Regions from separate parts of the Pseudomonas fjordensis genome, predicted to be linked through region 2. Evidence: predicted binding sites of a transcription regulator. Region 2 holds the regulator's gene; each other region holds the start of a gene.

Region 1 (4,146 bases), 720 kb from region 2:
GGGCAGTGACGCTGGCGATCACCTCTTGCTCGCGCTTCTTATCCTCCACGGGCTTGTGGCTGTCCCATTTGCTCAGCGCCACTTGGTCGGCAATCTCCAGGCGTTCGGCGATGCTGTTGAGCAAGGGTTCGAGCGTAGGCGGCGCGGCGTTTGCTGTGGCACTGGCCAATAGCAGGGCAAAGACGAGTCGATGTTTCAAGGGCGATCCTCTGTAGGAGCGAGCTTGCTCGCGAAGGTCGCTAACGATAACGCGTCAATGTTGAAAAAAATGCGGTGTCTTGGCGTTTTTCGCGAGCAAGCTCGCTCCTACAGGAAGTGCGGTGAATAATCTCAGGCAAAAAAAAGACCTCCCGAAGGAGGCCTTTTTCATCACGCTGCCTCAAGCAGCGCTACCGGATCAGCAGCTGTAGTACAGCTCGTATTCCAGTGGGTGTACGAAGGTGCGTACTTTGATTTCTTCTTCGCTTTTCAGGGCGATGTAAGCGTCGATGAAGTCGTCGCTGAAAACGCCGCCTTTGGTCAGGAACGCACGGCCCTTGTCCAGCTCTTCCAGGGCTTCTTTCAGGCTGCCGCACACTTGTGGGATCTCTTTGGCCTCTTCAGGCGGCAGGTCGTACAAGTTTTTGTCGGCGGCGTCGCCAGGGTGGATCTTGTTCTGGATACCGTCCAGGCCGGCCATCATCAGGGCGGCGAAGGCCAGGTAAGGGTTGGCAGCCGGGTCCGGGAAGCGTGCTTCGATACGACGGCCTTTAGGGCTGTTGACGTAAGGAATACGGATCGAGGCAGAGCGGTTGCGTGCCGAGTAGGCCAGCATCACCGGCGCTTCAAAACCTGGGACCAGACGCTTGTAGGAGTTGGTCGACGGGTTGGTGAAGCCGTTCAGGGCCTTACCGTGCTTGATGATGCCGCCGATGAAGTACAGGGCGGTATCGGACAGGCCGGCATAGCCTTCGCCAGCGAAGGTGTTCTTGCCGTCTTTGGAAATCGATACGTGAACGTGCATGCCCGAGCCGTTATCGCCGTACAGCGGCTTAGGCATGAAGGTAGCGGTGCGGCCATAGGCATCGGCAACGTTGTGCACGCAGTATTTCAGGGTTTGAACTTCGTCAGCCTTCTTCACCAGCGTGTTGAATTTCACGCCGATTTCGTTCTGGCCGGCAGTCGCCACTTCGTGGTGGTGAACTTCAACGGTCTGGCCCATTTCTTCCAGTGCGTTGCACATGGAGGTACGGATTTCGTGGTCGAAGTCGAACGGTGGTACTGGGAAGTAGCCGCCTTTAACGCCTGGACGGTGGCCTTTGTTGCCGCCTTCCACGTCCTGGTCGGACATCCACGAACCTTGCTCGGAGAAAATCTTGAACATGGAGCCGGAGATGTCGGATTTGAACTTCACCGAGTCGAAGATGAAGAACTCTGGCTCAGGGCCGAAGAAAGCGGTGTCGCCGATACCGGTGGACTTCAGGTATTCCTCGGCACGGTGGGCGATGGCGCGTGGGTCGCGGTCATAGCCTTGCATGGTCGAAGGCTCGATGATGTCGCACACCAGGATCAGGGTTGGCTCTTCGGTGAACGGGTCGAGTACGGCGGTGCTGTCGTCTGGCAGCAGGATCATGTCGGAGGCTTCGATGCCTTTCCAGCCGGCGATGGAGGAACCGTCGAACATCTTGCCGACTTCGAAGAAGTCATCTTCCAGCGCATCGCGAGCCGGCATGGTCACGTGGTGCTGAGTGCCTTTTGTGTCCGTGAAGCGCAGATCAATCCATTTAACGTCATGATCTTTGATGAGTTGAACCGACTTCGACATGGTGTCCTCCGGGTGGCTTCGGGCTTGGGGTAGTGGAGTTAGCCCTTAGAATTTGGGTGATGCCGGCGCGGATACTCCGCCAAGGCAACCTGCCTCACAAGAGAGCAAATTGCATGCCAGTGCGCCAACATGGCCGTTTTGCCTCAAAATGGCCCCTATAACGGTGCAATCGGCAAAAACGGCATAATTCGCGCACTGCAATGTAGCGTTTATTTGGGTAAATGACCCGTTTTGGTGCATTGCATGTGCAATGCATATTAACTGGTTAAACCTTGAGCGATTTCCGCTATAATCCGCGCCCCCCTTTTTCAGCAGGCCCGGCGCGCGCTGTTTCCATGAAATTAATCGTTAAAGTCTTCCCCGAGATCACCATCAAGAGCCGACCGGTACGGACGCGTTTCATCCGTCAGTTGGCCAAGAACATCCGTGCCGTGCTCCGTGACCTGGACCCGGCTGTGGTGGTGAACGGCGTGTGGGACAACCTCGAGCTGGAAACCCGCATTACCGACGCCAAAGCCTTGAAGGACATGACCGAGCGCCTGAGCTGCATGCCGGGCATCGCGCATTTCCTGCAGGTGGATGAGTACCCGCTGGGCGACTTCGACGACATCACCGAAAAGTGCAAGCAGCACTACGGCAGTGCGCTTGAAGGCAAGATTTTTTCGGTGCGTTGCAAGCGTGCCGGCAAGCACCCGTTCAGCTCCATGGACGTCGAGAAATACGTCGGCAGCAAGCTGCGTCGCGAGTGCGGTGCCGCTGGAATTTCCCTGAAAGCGCCACAAATTGAAGTGCGCATGGAAATTCGCGACCAACGGTTGTTTGTGATCCACAGCCAGCACAACAGCATCGGCGGCTACCCGCTGGGCGCCCTGGAACAGACCCTGGTATTGATGTCCGGCGGTTTCGATTCCACGGTGGCGGCCTACCAGATCATGCGTCGCGGCCTGATGAGCCACTTCTGCTTCTTCAACCTGGGCGGGCGTGCACATGAATTGGGCGTGATGGAAGTCGCGCACTTTATCTGGAAGAAATACGGCAGCTCCCAACGCGTGCTATTTGTAAGCGTACCGTTCGAGGAAGTGCTGGGCGAAATTCTCGGCAAAGTCGATAACAGTCATATGGGCGTAGTATTGAAGCGTATGATGTTGCGCGCTGCGTCCAGAATCGCCGATCAATTGCAGATCGACGCTCTGGTGACCGGCGAAGCGATTTCCCAGGTTTCCAGCCAGACGCTGCCTAACTTGTCGATCATTGACTGCGTGACCGAGAAGCTGGTGCTACGCCCGCTGATCGCCAGCCACAAGCAGGACATCATCGACCTGGCAGAGCAAATCGGCACCGCCGACTTTGCCAAGCATATGCCTGAATACTGCGGGGTCATTTCGGTGAACCCCAAGACTCACGCCAAGCGTCACCGCGTGGAGCATGAAGAGAAAGAATTCGACATGGCGATTCTGGAGCGTGCGCTCGAGAACGCCAAGCTGGTCCCAATCGATCGGGTGATCGACGAGTTGGGCCAGGATGTAAAAATCGAAGAAGTCAGCGAAGCCCTGGCCGGCCAGATCGTCATCGACATCCGTCACCCGGATGCCGCTGAGGATGAGCCGCTGGAAATCGCTGGCATCGACGTGCAAACGCTGCCGTTCTACGCACTGAACGCGCGTTTCAAGGAACTGGATAACAGCCGTCAGTACCTGTTGTATTGCGACAAAGGCGTGATGAGTCGCCTGCATGCCCACCATTTGCTCAGTGAGGGGCATGCCAATGTGCGCGTTTATCGACCGAGCTAAGAGCCCGGGGCTGTTTGCCTGTGGCCTGCGTCACCGGCCCCCCGACTCTGCCGTCAAGCTGTAACGGCAAGGCCTGACTCTACTGTTAATCGCTGCCACGACCTGTCAGCACACCGAATCCTCTGATCGAGATACACAAGTGATCGAAAATCTACGTAACATCGCCATCATTGCTCACGTTGACCATGGTAAAACCACCCTGGTAGACAAACTCCTGCGTCAATCCGGCACCCTGGAGCGCAACGAGCTCAACGACGAGCGCGTGATGGACTCCAACGACCAGGAAAAAGAGCGCGGTATTACCATCCTGGCAAAAAACACCGCTATCAACTGGAACGGCTACCACATCAACATCGTGGATACCCCGGGCCACGCCGACTTCGGCGGCGAAGTAGAACGCGTAATGTCGATGGTTGACTCCGTTCTGCTGCTGGTTGACGCTCAAGACGGCCCTATGCCGCAAACCCGTTTCGTGACCAAGAAGGCTTTCGAAGCCGGCCTGCGTCCGATCGTGTGCATCAACAAGGTTGACCGTCCAGGCGCGCGTCCGGA
Region 2 (4,146 bases):
CAGCAGAATCGTATCGTGCTGATCGACCAGGCCAAGGTACTTAGCCCCGACGGCAACTCGACCGAAGGTGAAAAAATCACCTATGACACCGTCAAGCAGATCGCCAACGCCGGTCGCGCCAACGGCAACAAGGTCACCGCACCGCGCCCGCGCATCGACATGGTTATCCAGCCGAAGAAGAAGGCCGAGTAATGGCAACCCTGAAAGCCCAGCACCTGGCCAAGGCCTATAAAAGCCGCCACGTGGTACGCGATGTCAGCCTGTCGATCGACAGCGGCCAGATCGTCGGTTTGCTCGGCCCTAACGGTGCCGGCAAAACCACCTGCTTCTATATGATCGTCGGGCTGGTCCAGGCAGACCAGGGTCGCGTATTGATCGACGACCTGGACGTCAGCCACCAACCCATGCACGGTCGCGCACGGGCAGGTATCGGCTATCTCCCCCAGGAGGCGTCGATCTTCCGCAAACTGTCGGTGGCCGACAACATCATGGCGATCCTCGAGACCCGCAAGGAACTCGATCGCGATGGCCGCCGCCAAGAGCTGGAAAGCCTGCTGCAGGAATTCCACATCAACCATATTCGCGACAACCTCGGCATGAGCTTGTCCGGTGGTGAACGTCGTCGCGTGGAAATCGCCCGCGCCCTGGCGACCGCGCCGAAATTCATCCTGCTGGATGAACCCTTTGCCGGTGTCGACCCGATTTCGGTGGGTGATATCAAGCAGATCATCCATCACCTCAAGGCCAAGGGCATTGGGGTGCTGATCACGGACCACAACGTGCGCGAGACCCTCGATATCTGCGAGACCGCTTATATCGTCAACGATGGCCAACTGATTGCCGAAGGCGATGCCGAGACGATCCTGGCTAACGAGCTGGTGAAGGAAGTGTACCTGGGTCACGAGTTCCGCCTGTAAACACAGGGGTATCGCGCTTTTCCCTGGAGCGCGCGGGAGTCAATGGAAACCTCGGTTTTTTTATTGTTACCGCGCTCTAGGCAAAGGCCCCGAGATCAGGCATATAATTTGCTTATGTTTGGCGCTCACGCGCCCTGTCGTGGATGGCGCATTGCGCCGGCGAATAAGGTGTTAAGCCCCTGCCATGAAACCATCGCTAGTCCTGAGAATGGGCCAGCAGCTGACGATGACACCGCAGCTGCAACAGGCCATCCGCCTGCTCCAATTGTCGACCCTGGACCTGCAACAGGAAATCCAGGAGGCCCTGGAGTCCAATCCGATGCTCGAACGCCAGGAAGAAGGCGACGACTTCGACAACGCAGATCCGCTGGCCGACAACATCGAGCAAAAACCCAATCCCGACGTGCAGGAACCCTCCTATCAGGAAACCGCCCCGACGGTGGATAACCTGGAGGAAGGCGACTGGAACGAACGCATTCCCAACGAGCTTCCCGTGGACACCGCGTGGGAAGACGTCTACCAGACCAGCGCCAGCAGCCTGCCGAGCAACGATGATGACGAGTGGGACTTCACCACCCGCACGTCGGTGGGTGAGAGCCTGCAGAGCCACTTGTTGTGGCAACTGAACCTGGCGCCGATGTCCGATACCGATCGTCTGATCGCGGTCACCCTGATCGATTGCATCAACAACCAAGGCTACCTGGACGAAACCCTCGACGAGATCCTCGAGGCCTTCGACCCGGAACTGGACATCGAACTGGACGAAATCGAAGCCGTCCTGCACCGCATCCAGCAATTCGAACCCGCCGGCATCGGTGCCCGTACACTCAGCGAGTGCCTGTTGCTGCAACTGCGCCAACTGCCCGCCAAGACGCCATGGCTCACCGAAGCGCAACGCCTGGTCAGTGATTACATCGACCTGTTGGGCAGTCGTGACTACAGCCAACTGATGCGCCGCATGAAGCTCAAGGAAGATGACTTGCGCCAGGTCATCGAGCTGGTGCAAAGCCTCAACCCGCGTCCGGGCTCGCAGATCGAATCCAGCGAAGCCGAATACGTGGTCCCCGACGTCATCGTGCGCAAGGACAACGAGCGCTGGCTGGTGGAGCTGAACCAGGAGTCGGTACCGCGCCTGCGGGTCAACCCGCAATACGCAGGTTTTGTGCGCCGCGCTGACACCAGCGCCGACAACACCTTCATGCGCAACCAGTTGCAGGAAGCGCGGTGGTTCATCAAGAGCCTGCAAAGCCGCAACGAAACCCTGATGAAAGTCGCGACGCAAATCGTCGAACACCAGCGCGGTTTCCTGGAATACGGCGACGAGGCCATGAAGCCTCTAGTGCTGCACGACATCGCCGAAGCCGTTGGCATGCATGAATCGACGATTTCGCGGGTCACCACGCAGAAATTCATGCATACCCCACGGGGTATTTATGAGCTGAAATACTTTTTCTCCAGCCACGTCAGCACTTCCGAGGGCGGCGAATGCTCGTCCACGGCGATCCGCGCGATCATCAAAAAACTGGTTGCCGCGGAAAATCAGAAAAAGCCGTTGAGTGACAGCAAGATCGCTGGTTTACTGGAGGCACAAGGCATTCAGGTCGCCCGTCGAACCGTCGCCAAGTACCGCGAGTCCCTAGGGATCGCGCCTTCCAGCGAGCGTAAGCGTTTGATGTGACGGGCGGGCCACAGCGTTCCAGTGGTGGGTATTCCTGCCCACCGCTTTATGCACTGGCAACGAAGGAGAAGCTGTATGCAAGTCAACATCAGTGGACACCAGCTGGAAGTCACCAAGCCCCTGCGTGAATACACCGAGAGCAAACTGAACAAGCTTGCGGGGCATTTTGACAAGATCACCAACGTGCAGGTCATCATGGAGGTCGATAAGCTCAAGCAGAAAATCGAGGCCACCCTGCACGTACCGAATGCCAAGCTCGTCGCCAATGCGGAACATGAAGACATGTACGCGGCAATCGACTCGCTCTACGACAAGCTCGACCGCCAACTCATAAAGCATAAGGAAAAGAATCTGCACCTGATGCAAGGTACAGGTCGTTAACTCTCCCCCCATGATCCGACTTGAAACCATCCTGACCCCCGGCCGTTCCCTCGTGAACGTGCCGGGCGGCAGTAAAAAGCGCGCCCTTGAACAAATTGCCAACCTGATCAGCAGCCAAGTGCCTGAGCTGGAGATGCAAGATGTTTTCGAAGCTCTGATTGCTCGTGAAAAACTCGGCTCGACCGGTTTTGGCAACGGCATCGCCATTCCTCACTGCCGCCTCGAAGGCTGCGATACCCCGGTCAGCGCGCTGCTGCACCTGGAAAAACCCATCGACTTCGACGCCATCGACGGTGCCCCGGTTGACCTGCTGTTCGTTCTGCTGGTCCCGCAAGCCGCCACCGATGCGCACCTGGAACTGCTCCGGCAGATCGCCAGCATGCTGGACCGCAAGGATGTACGCGACAAACTGCGCAGCGCCTCCAGCAATGAAGCGTTGTACCAAGTTGTCCTGGATGAACAAAACGGGCAGTAATCATGCGTTTGATCATCGTCAGCGGTCGCTCCGGCTCCGGTAAGAGCACCGCCCTCAATGTGCTTGAGGACAACGGCTTCTATTGCATCGACAACCTGCCGGCCGGCCTGCTGCCAGAGCTGGCGGAACGTGCATTGATCCATACCGAATTGGCACAGCCACTGGTGGCTGTCTCGATTGATGCGCGCAACCTGCCCAGCCACCTTTCGCGGTTCCCGGAACTGCTGGAAGAAGTGCGCGCCAAGCACATTCATTGCGACGTGCTGTACCTGGATGCAGACGAAGAAACCCTGCTCAAGCGGTTCTCCGAAACCCGTCGACGTCACCCCCTCAGCAGTGCCAACCGCTCTCTGGCCGAAGCCATCGAGGACGAGACCAAACTGCTGGGGCCGATCATTGACCTGGCCGACCTGAAGATCAACACCACCAACCTGAACCTGTATCAGTTGCGCGATGCGATCAAGCTGCGCCTGCTGAACCAGCCTGAGCCGGGGACGGCGTTCCTGGTCGAGTCTTTTGGCTTCAAGCGCGGCATGCCGGTAGACGCCGACCTGGTGTTCGACGTGCGCTGCCTGCCCAACCCTTACTGGAAGCCGGAACTGCGCGATCAGTCGGGGTTGGACCAGCCTGTGGTCGACTACCTGGCCGCGCAACCGGACGTAGAAGAGATGTTCCAGGACATCTCCAGCTACCTG
Region 3 (4,146 bases), 3.8 Mb from region 2:
TGTGCCACTGCCCTGGGTTGATCACCTGTGCGCACCGGGCAGGTAAAGCGATAGCCCTTGCCATAAATCGTCTTGATAAAGCCTTTGTCGGCTCTCAAGTGCTTGCGCAGGGAATAAATACACCGCGTGAGTGACTCTTCGGCCACTTCGCCCCGAGGCCAGGCCAGTTCCAGCAAACGGTCCTTGGTCATCAGCGCGCCACCGGAGGCCAGCAGCAACCGCAGCACGTGCCCCTCCTTGGGAGGCAACTGAATATCCGCCTCCACGCCCGTCAACCGGCCGTCGCCATGCAAGGTCCAACGCGCGAAAACCAGGGACGTCGTCGTTTCACCCGTCACGACGGCCATACGCACCTCTGTAGTCGACTACTGACATTCAAATCCTTATTGTGTGACCAGCTCATCTGCCATTGGCACGACTATAAAAAACCGGCTCGAAGACCCGCGTTAGGAAAAAACCCATTCATTCGCCTTTTTTTGGCCACTGCCGGTCAGACAATTCGCTAACGCACCCTTATCGCGGCATAGGTATCTACACAACTTTGGTGCGACGCTGGACCTGCGGCGAGAGAGCTTGCTCCCGTGACGACCGGATAGCCGACGCTGTTCTAACTGACGCCCCGCGATCCAAATGTGGGAGCTGGCTTGCCTGCGATAGCGACCTGACAGTCGACACAGTTGGATTGTGTACATATCCATTCCTGCGGTAACGGCCACTTAGGGTTCCGCCCTGACGGCGGCTCACTTTTGAAAAGCCGGAATGCCGGCCCAGACAAAAGTAAGCAAAACGCTCTTGCCCCACCACTCGGCACCTCGCCTAGGCTCGGTGTGCCCGTAATCCGCCAGCGTGGTTTAACGGGGCGCCTAAGATCAAAAGCAGATCAAGAGCAAGATCAAGAGCGACTCGCTTCGCATCGTGGTTACCGTCTGCTGTTACAACCCACAAAGTTGTGTAGATACCTATGCTTATCGCGGCAACCACTCCTGAAACGTCTCCTGCAATTCAACCCCTAGCCGATCCTCCAACTGCACCAACTCTCCCACTGCCATCAGTTGTCCATTGACCCGCACCTCCACACAGCGGGTGACGCCTGGGTCCAAGGGCAGCACCTTCCCCGGTGCGAATGCGGCCAAACGCTTGCGGCTGATCAGTTGCTCCTGCAGCAATATTTCCAGGTGCATGGACAAACGCCTTTTTCAGGGGGAAAACTCAGGGTCCGCTCCCAGGAACGCACGTCGCACACGCTCGTGTTGCGCGGGGCTCAACTGAGGTGGGCCAATCCAGGGCAGTCCGTCGCCACCTACGCCAGCCTGCCCTGGCGAGGCGTCATCCAGCGGCTGGGCGACATCCAGCTCGGCCACCAGTTTTTCGATAACCTTCACTTGGGCGGGAGGGCCCTTGATCAACAGACTGTTGGTATCCGGATAGGCCATCAACACAATGCGGCCATCGGCCAGTTGGTCCTTCTGCGCCGGGGATAGCCGAGCTTCGAGCATGGAGGCCATGCCCGGTACCTGGACCTTGTTGGCTCCCGCGCCCTGCAGGTGATCGTCCACGAGGACATTGATCACTTTCACCACGCCAAATACCGGGGCGCGCTCTGGCACCTTGCGAGGGGGTCGGTCCATCCGTTGGGCGAGACGCAACACCTGGTCGACATAGCTGGAAGGGCCGGTTACATAGAACGTACGCCCGCCGTGTTCACGCAGTGGGTAACGCGGCTCTTCCAGCCCCGCACGGCGCATGATGCCGCGCAGCTTACTGACGGAAATATGCCGCAGCACCACCGCCGAGCTTCTCGTGTCGTCGAAAGCGTAGAGCTGCAACACCTCGCCACAGGCCGTGCGACTGCCCAGCAACAGCGCGGCGCACAGCAGCGCGCTGAACAGCCAGCGACAATTGAGGGTTGCGAGGTAATCAGCGTGCACCGTGGGTATGCCTGGCGGTCTGGTCTGAAGAAGCGGCCATACTGCGAGGCGCACGAGGATCAATCATGATGGAAAGTTGACGGACAACTGCGACGTCCTGCCCATGGCATGTGCCTTGCTTTGCACTCTGGATCAGGCTCGCACCAACGGCGGCACGGGCCTACGGACAAAGGCGTCGTTCCCCTGCAATGGCCTATACGCCAACCTGGGAAACGGCGCTTTTTTTTCAGAAAAAGGCAGGTATTGATGAACGATCCGCTGGCTTGGGTAAACGGCAGCGATGCCCCGGAAAAGAGCAGCCTGGACCTGGGGTTCATGGCCCTGACCGATTGCGCCTCGCTGGTGGTCGCCGCCACCCAGGGCTTCGCCCAACCCTACGGCCTCACACTCAACCTCAAGCGCCAAGCGTCCTGGGCCAACCTGCGCGACAAGCTGGTCAGCGGTGAACTGGACGCTGCCCACAGTCTCTACGGGCTGATCTATGCCGTGCACCTGGGCATCGGCGGCGTCGCCCCCAGCCCCATGGCGGTGCTGATGGGGCTGAACCAGAATGGCCAGGGCATCAACCTGTCCCATGGCCTACAACAGCAAGGAGTGATCACTCCTGAAGCATTGAAACGCCACGTGCACCAAAGCCGGACAAAACTGACCTTCGCCCAGACGTTTCCCACCGGCACCCACGCCATGTGGTTGTATTACTGGCTGGCGAGCCAAGGCATTCATCCCTTGCAGGATGTGAACAGCGTAGTAGTGCCGCCGCCACAAATGGTCGCGCACCTGCAAGCCGGACGTATCGACGGCCTTTGCGTGGGCGAACCCTGGTGCGCCAGCGCAGTGCAACAGCACCAGGGCTTTACCCTGGCGACCAGCCAGGCGATCTGGCCGGACCACCCGGAAAAAGTCCTGGGCTGCACCCAAGCCTTCGTTGACGCCTACCCCAATACCGCACGCGTGCTGGTCATGGCGATCCTGGAGGCAAGCCGGTTTATCGAGCAGAGCCGTGAAAACCGCCGCTCTACCGCCCAGTTGCTCAGTGCCCCTGAATACCTCGATGCGCCTGTGGCCTGCATCGAACCGCGCTTGCTGGGCCACTATGAGGATGGCCTGGGCAACCAGTGGCAGGATCCCAACGCACTGCGCTTTTTCGCCAACGGCGAGGTGAACCTGCCTTACCTCAGCGATGGCATGTGGTTCATGACCCAGTTCCGGCGCTGGGGCTTGTTGCGTGAAGACCCGGACTACCTGGGCGTCGCCCGGCAGGTGCAGCAACTGGCGCTGTACCGCCAGGCGGCCGAGGCGCTGGGCATTCCCGCAGGCGACTCGGACATGCGCCGCAGCCAGTTGCTCGACGGCAAGACGTGGGACGGCAGCGACCCCGCTGGCTATGCGCGCAGCTTCCATCTGCATGCCCTGGCCGATGACACTAACCGTCAAGCGCTGCGCTGACAGGAGCCCGACGATGCTGCGAATCCTGTTGATCAACGACACCCCGCGTAAGGTCGGGCGCCTCAAGGCCGCATTGACCGAGGCCGGCTTTGAGGTGATCGATGAGTCCGGCTTGACTATCGACTTGCCCGCACGCGTCGAAACAGTGCGCCCGGATGTGATCCTGATCGATACCGAGTCACCCGGGCGCGATGTGATGGAGCAAGTGGTGCTGGTCAGCCGCGATCAGCCCCGGCCCATCGTGATGTTTACCGACGAGCACGACCCTAATGTGATGCGCCAGGCCATCAAGTCCGGCGTCAGTGCCTATATCGTCGAAGGCATCCAGGCCCAGCGCCTGCAACCGATCCTCGATGTGGCCATGGCGCGCTTCGAGAGTGACCAGGCCCTGCGCGCCCAGCTGCATGCCCGCGACCAGCAACTGGCCGAACGCAAGCGCATCGAATTGGCCAAGGGCCTGTTGATGAAGATGAAGAGCTGTAACGAAGAAGAGGCCTACACCCTGATGCGCCGCCAGGCCATGAGCCGTCAACAGAAACTGATCCAGGTGGCAGAGCAGATTATTGCCATGAGCGAGTTGCTCGGCTGATGTGGCTCAGCTCTTGCTAAAGAATTATCACAGGTAGCCAACGGCGGTTGCCCCCTCCACGACAAAGACGTCGCCCACCCGGTTTGCCCTCGCGAACCCGGTGGCGGCGTTTTTTCGTTTCTAGACCCCCAACCGTTGAGGTGCGTGATGAAATCAAGCTTCTGGAAATCCGGGCACACCCCG

Evidence for each region. Region 2 encodes sigma-54, which starts transcription at its own class of promoters, with help from an activator protein. Its sites were predicted from a motif close to ANTGGCATNNANNTTGCTNT; they were not measured.
Region 1: a site for sigma-54 is predicted at 1,906-1,925, ahead of glnA (type I glutamate--ammonia ligase). Genes of this name have one in related genera too.
Region 3: a site for sigma-54 is predicted at 2,031-2,050, ahead of ACWHXD_RS22455 (CmpA/NrtA family ABC transporter substrate-binding protein). Genes of this name have one in related genera too.

The regions. Positions count from the first base shown of each region.
Region 1 is NZ_OZ336860.1:394,827-398,972, forward strand. Features, by position in the region: gene ACWHXD_RS01690 (chorismate mutase) at 1-199, opposite strand, end outside; gene glnA (type I glutamate--ammonia ligase) at 398-1,804, opposite strand; gene thiI (tRNA uracil 4-sulfurtransferase ThiI) at 2,140-3,594, shown strand; gene typA (translational GTPase TypA) at 3,734-4,146, shown strand, end outside.
Region 2 is NZ_OZ336860.1:1,119,421-1,123,566, reverse strand. Features, by position in the region: gene lptA (lipopolysaccharide transport periplasmic protein LptA) at 1-192, shown strand, start outside; gene lptB (LPS export ABC transporter ATP-binding protein) at 192-917, shown strand; gene ACWHXD_RS05020 (RNA polymerase factor sigma-54) at 1,102-2,595, shown strand; gene hpf (ribosome hibernation-promoting factor, HPF/YfiA family) at 2,671-2,976, shown strand; gene ptsN (PTS IIA-like nitrogen regulatory protein PtsN) at 2,987-3,451, shown strand; gene rapZ (RNase adapter RapZ) at 3,454-4,146, shown strand, end outside.
Region 3 is NZ_OZ336860.1:4,932,099-4,936,244, forward strand. Features, by position in the region: gene ACWHXD_RS22440 (winged helix-turn-helix domain-containing protein) at 1-347, opposite strand, end outside; gene ACWHXD_RS22445 (FliM/FliN family flagellar motor switch protein) at 966-1,181, opposite strand; gene ACWHXD_RS22450 (secretin N-terminal domain-containing protein) at 1,197-1,928, opposite strand; gene ACWHXD_RS22455 (CmpA/NrtA family ABC transporter substrate-binding protein) at 2,175-3,374, shown strand; gene ACWHXD_RS22460 (ANTAR domain-containing response regulator) at 3,388-3,963, shown strand; gene ACWHXD_RS22465 (nitrate/nitrite transporter) at 4,111-4,146, shown strand, end outside.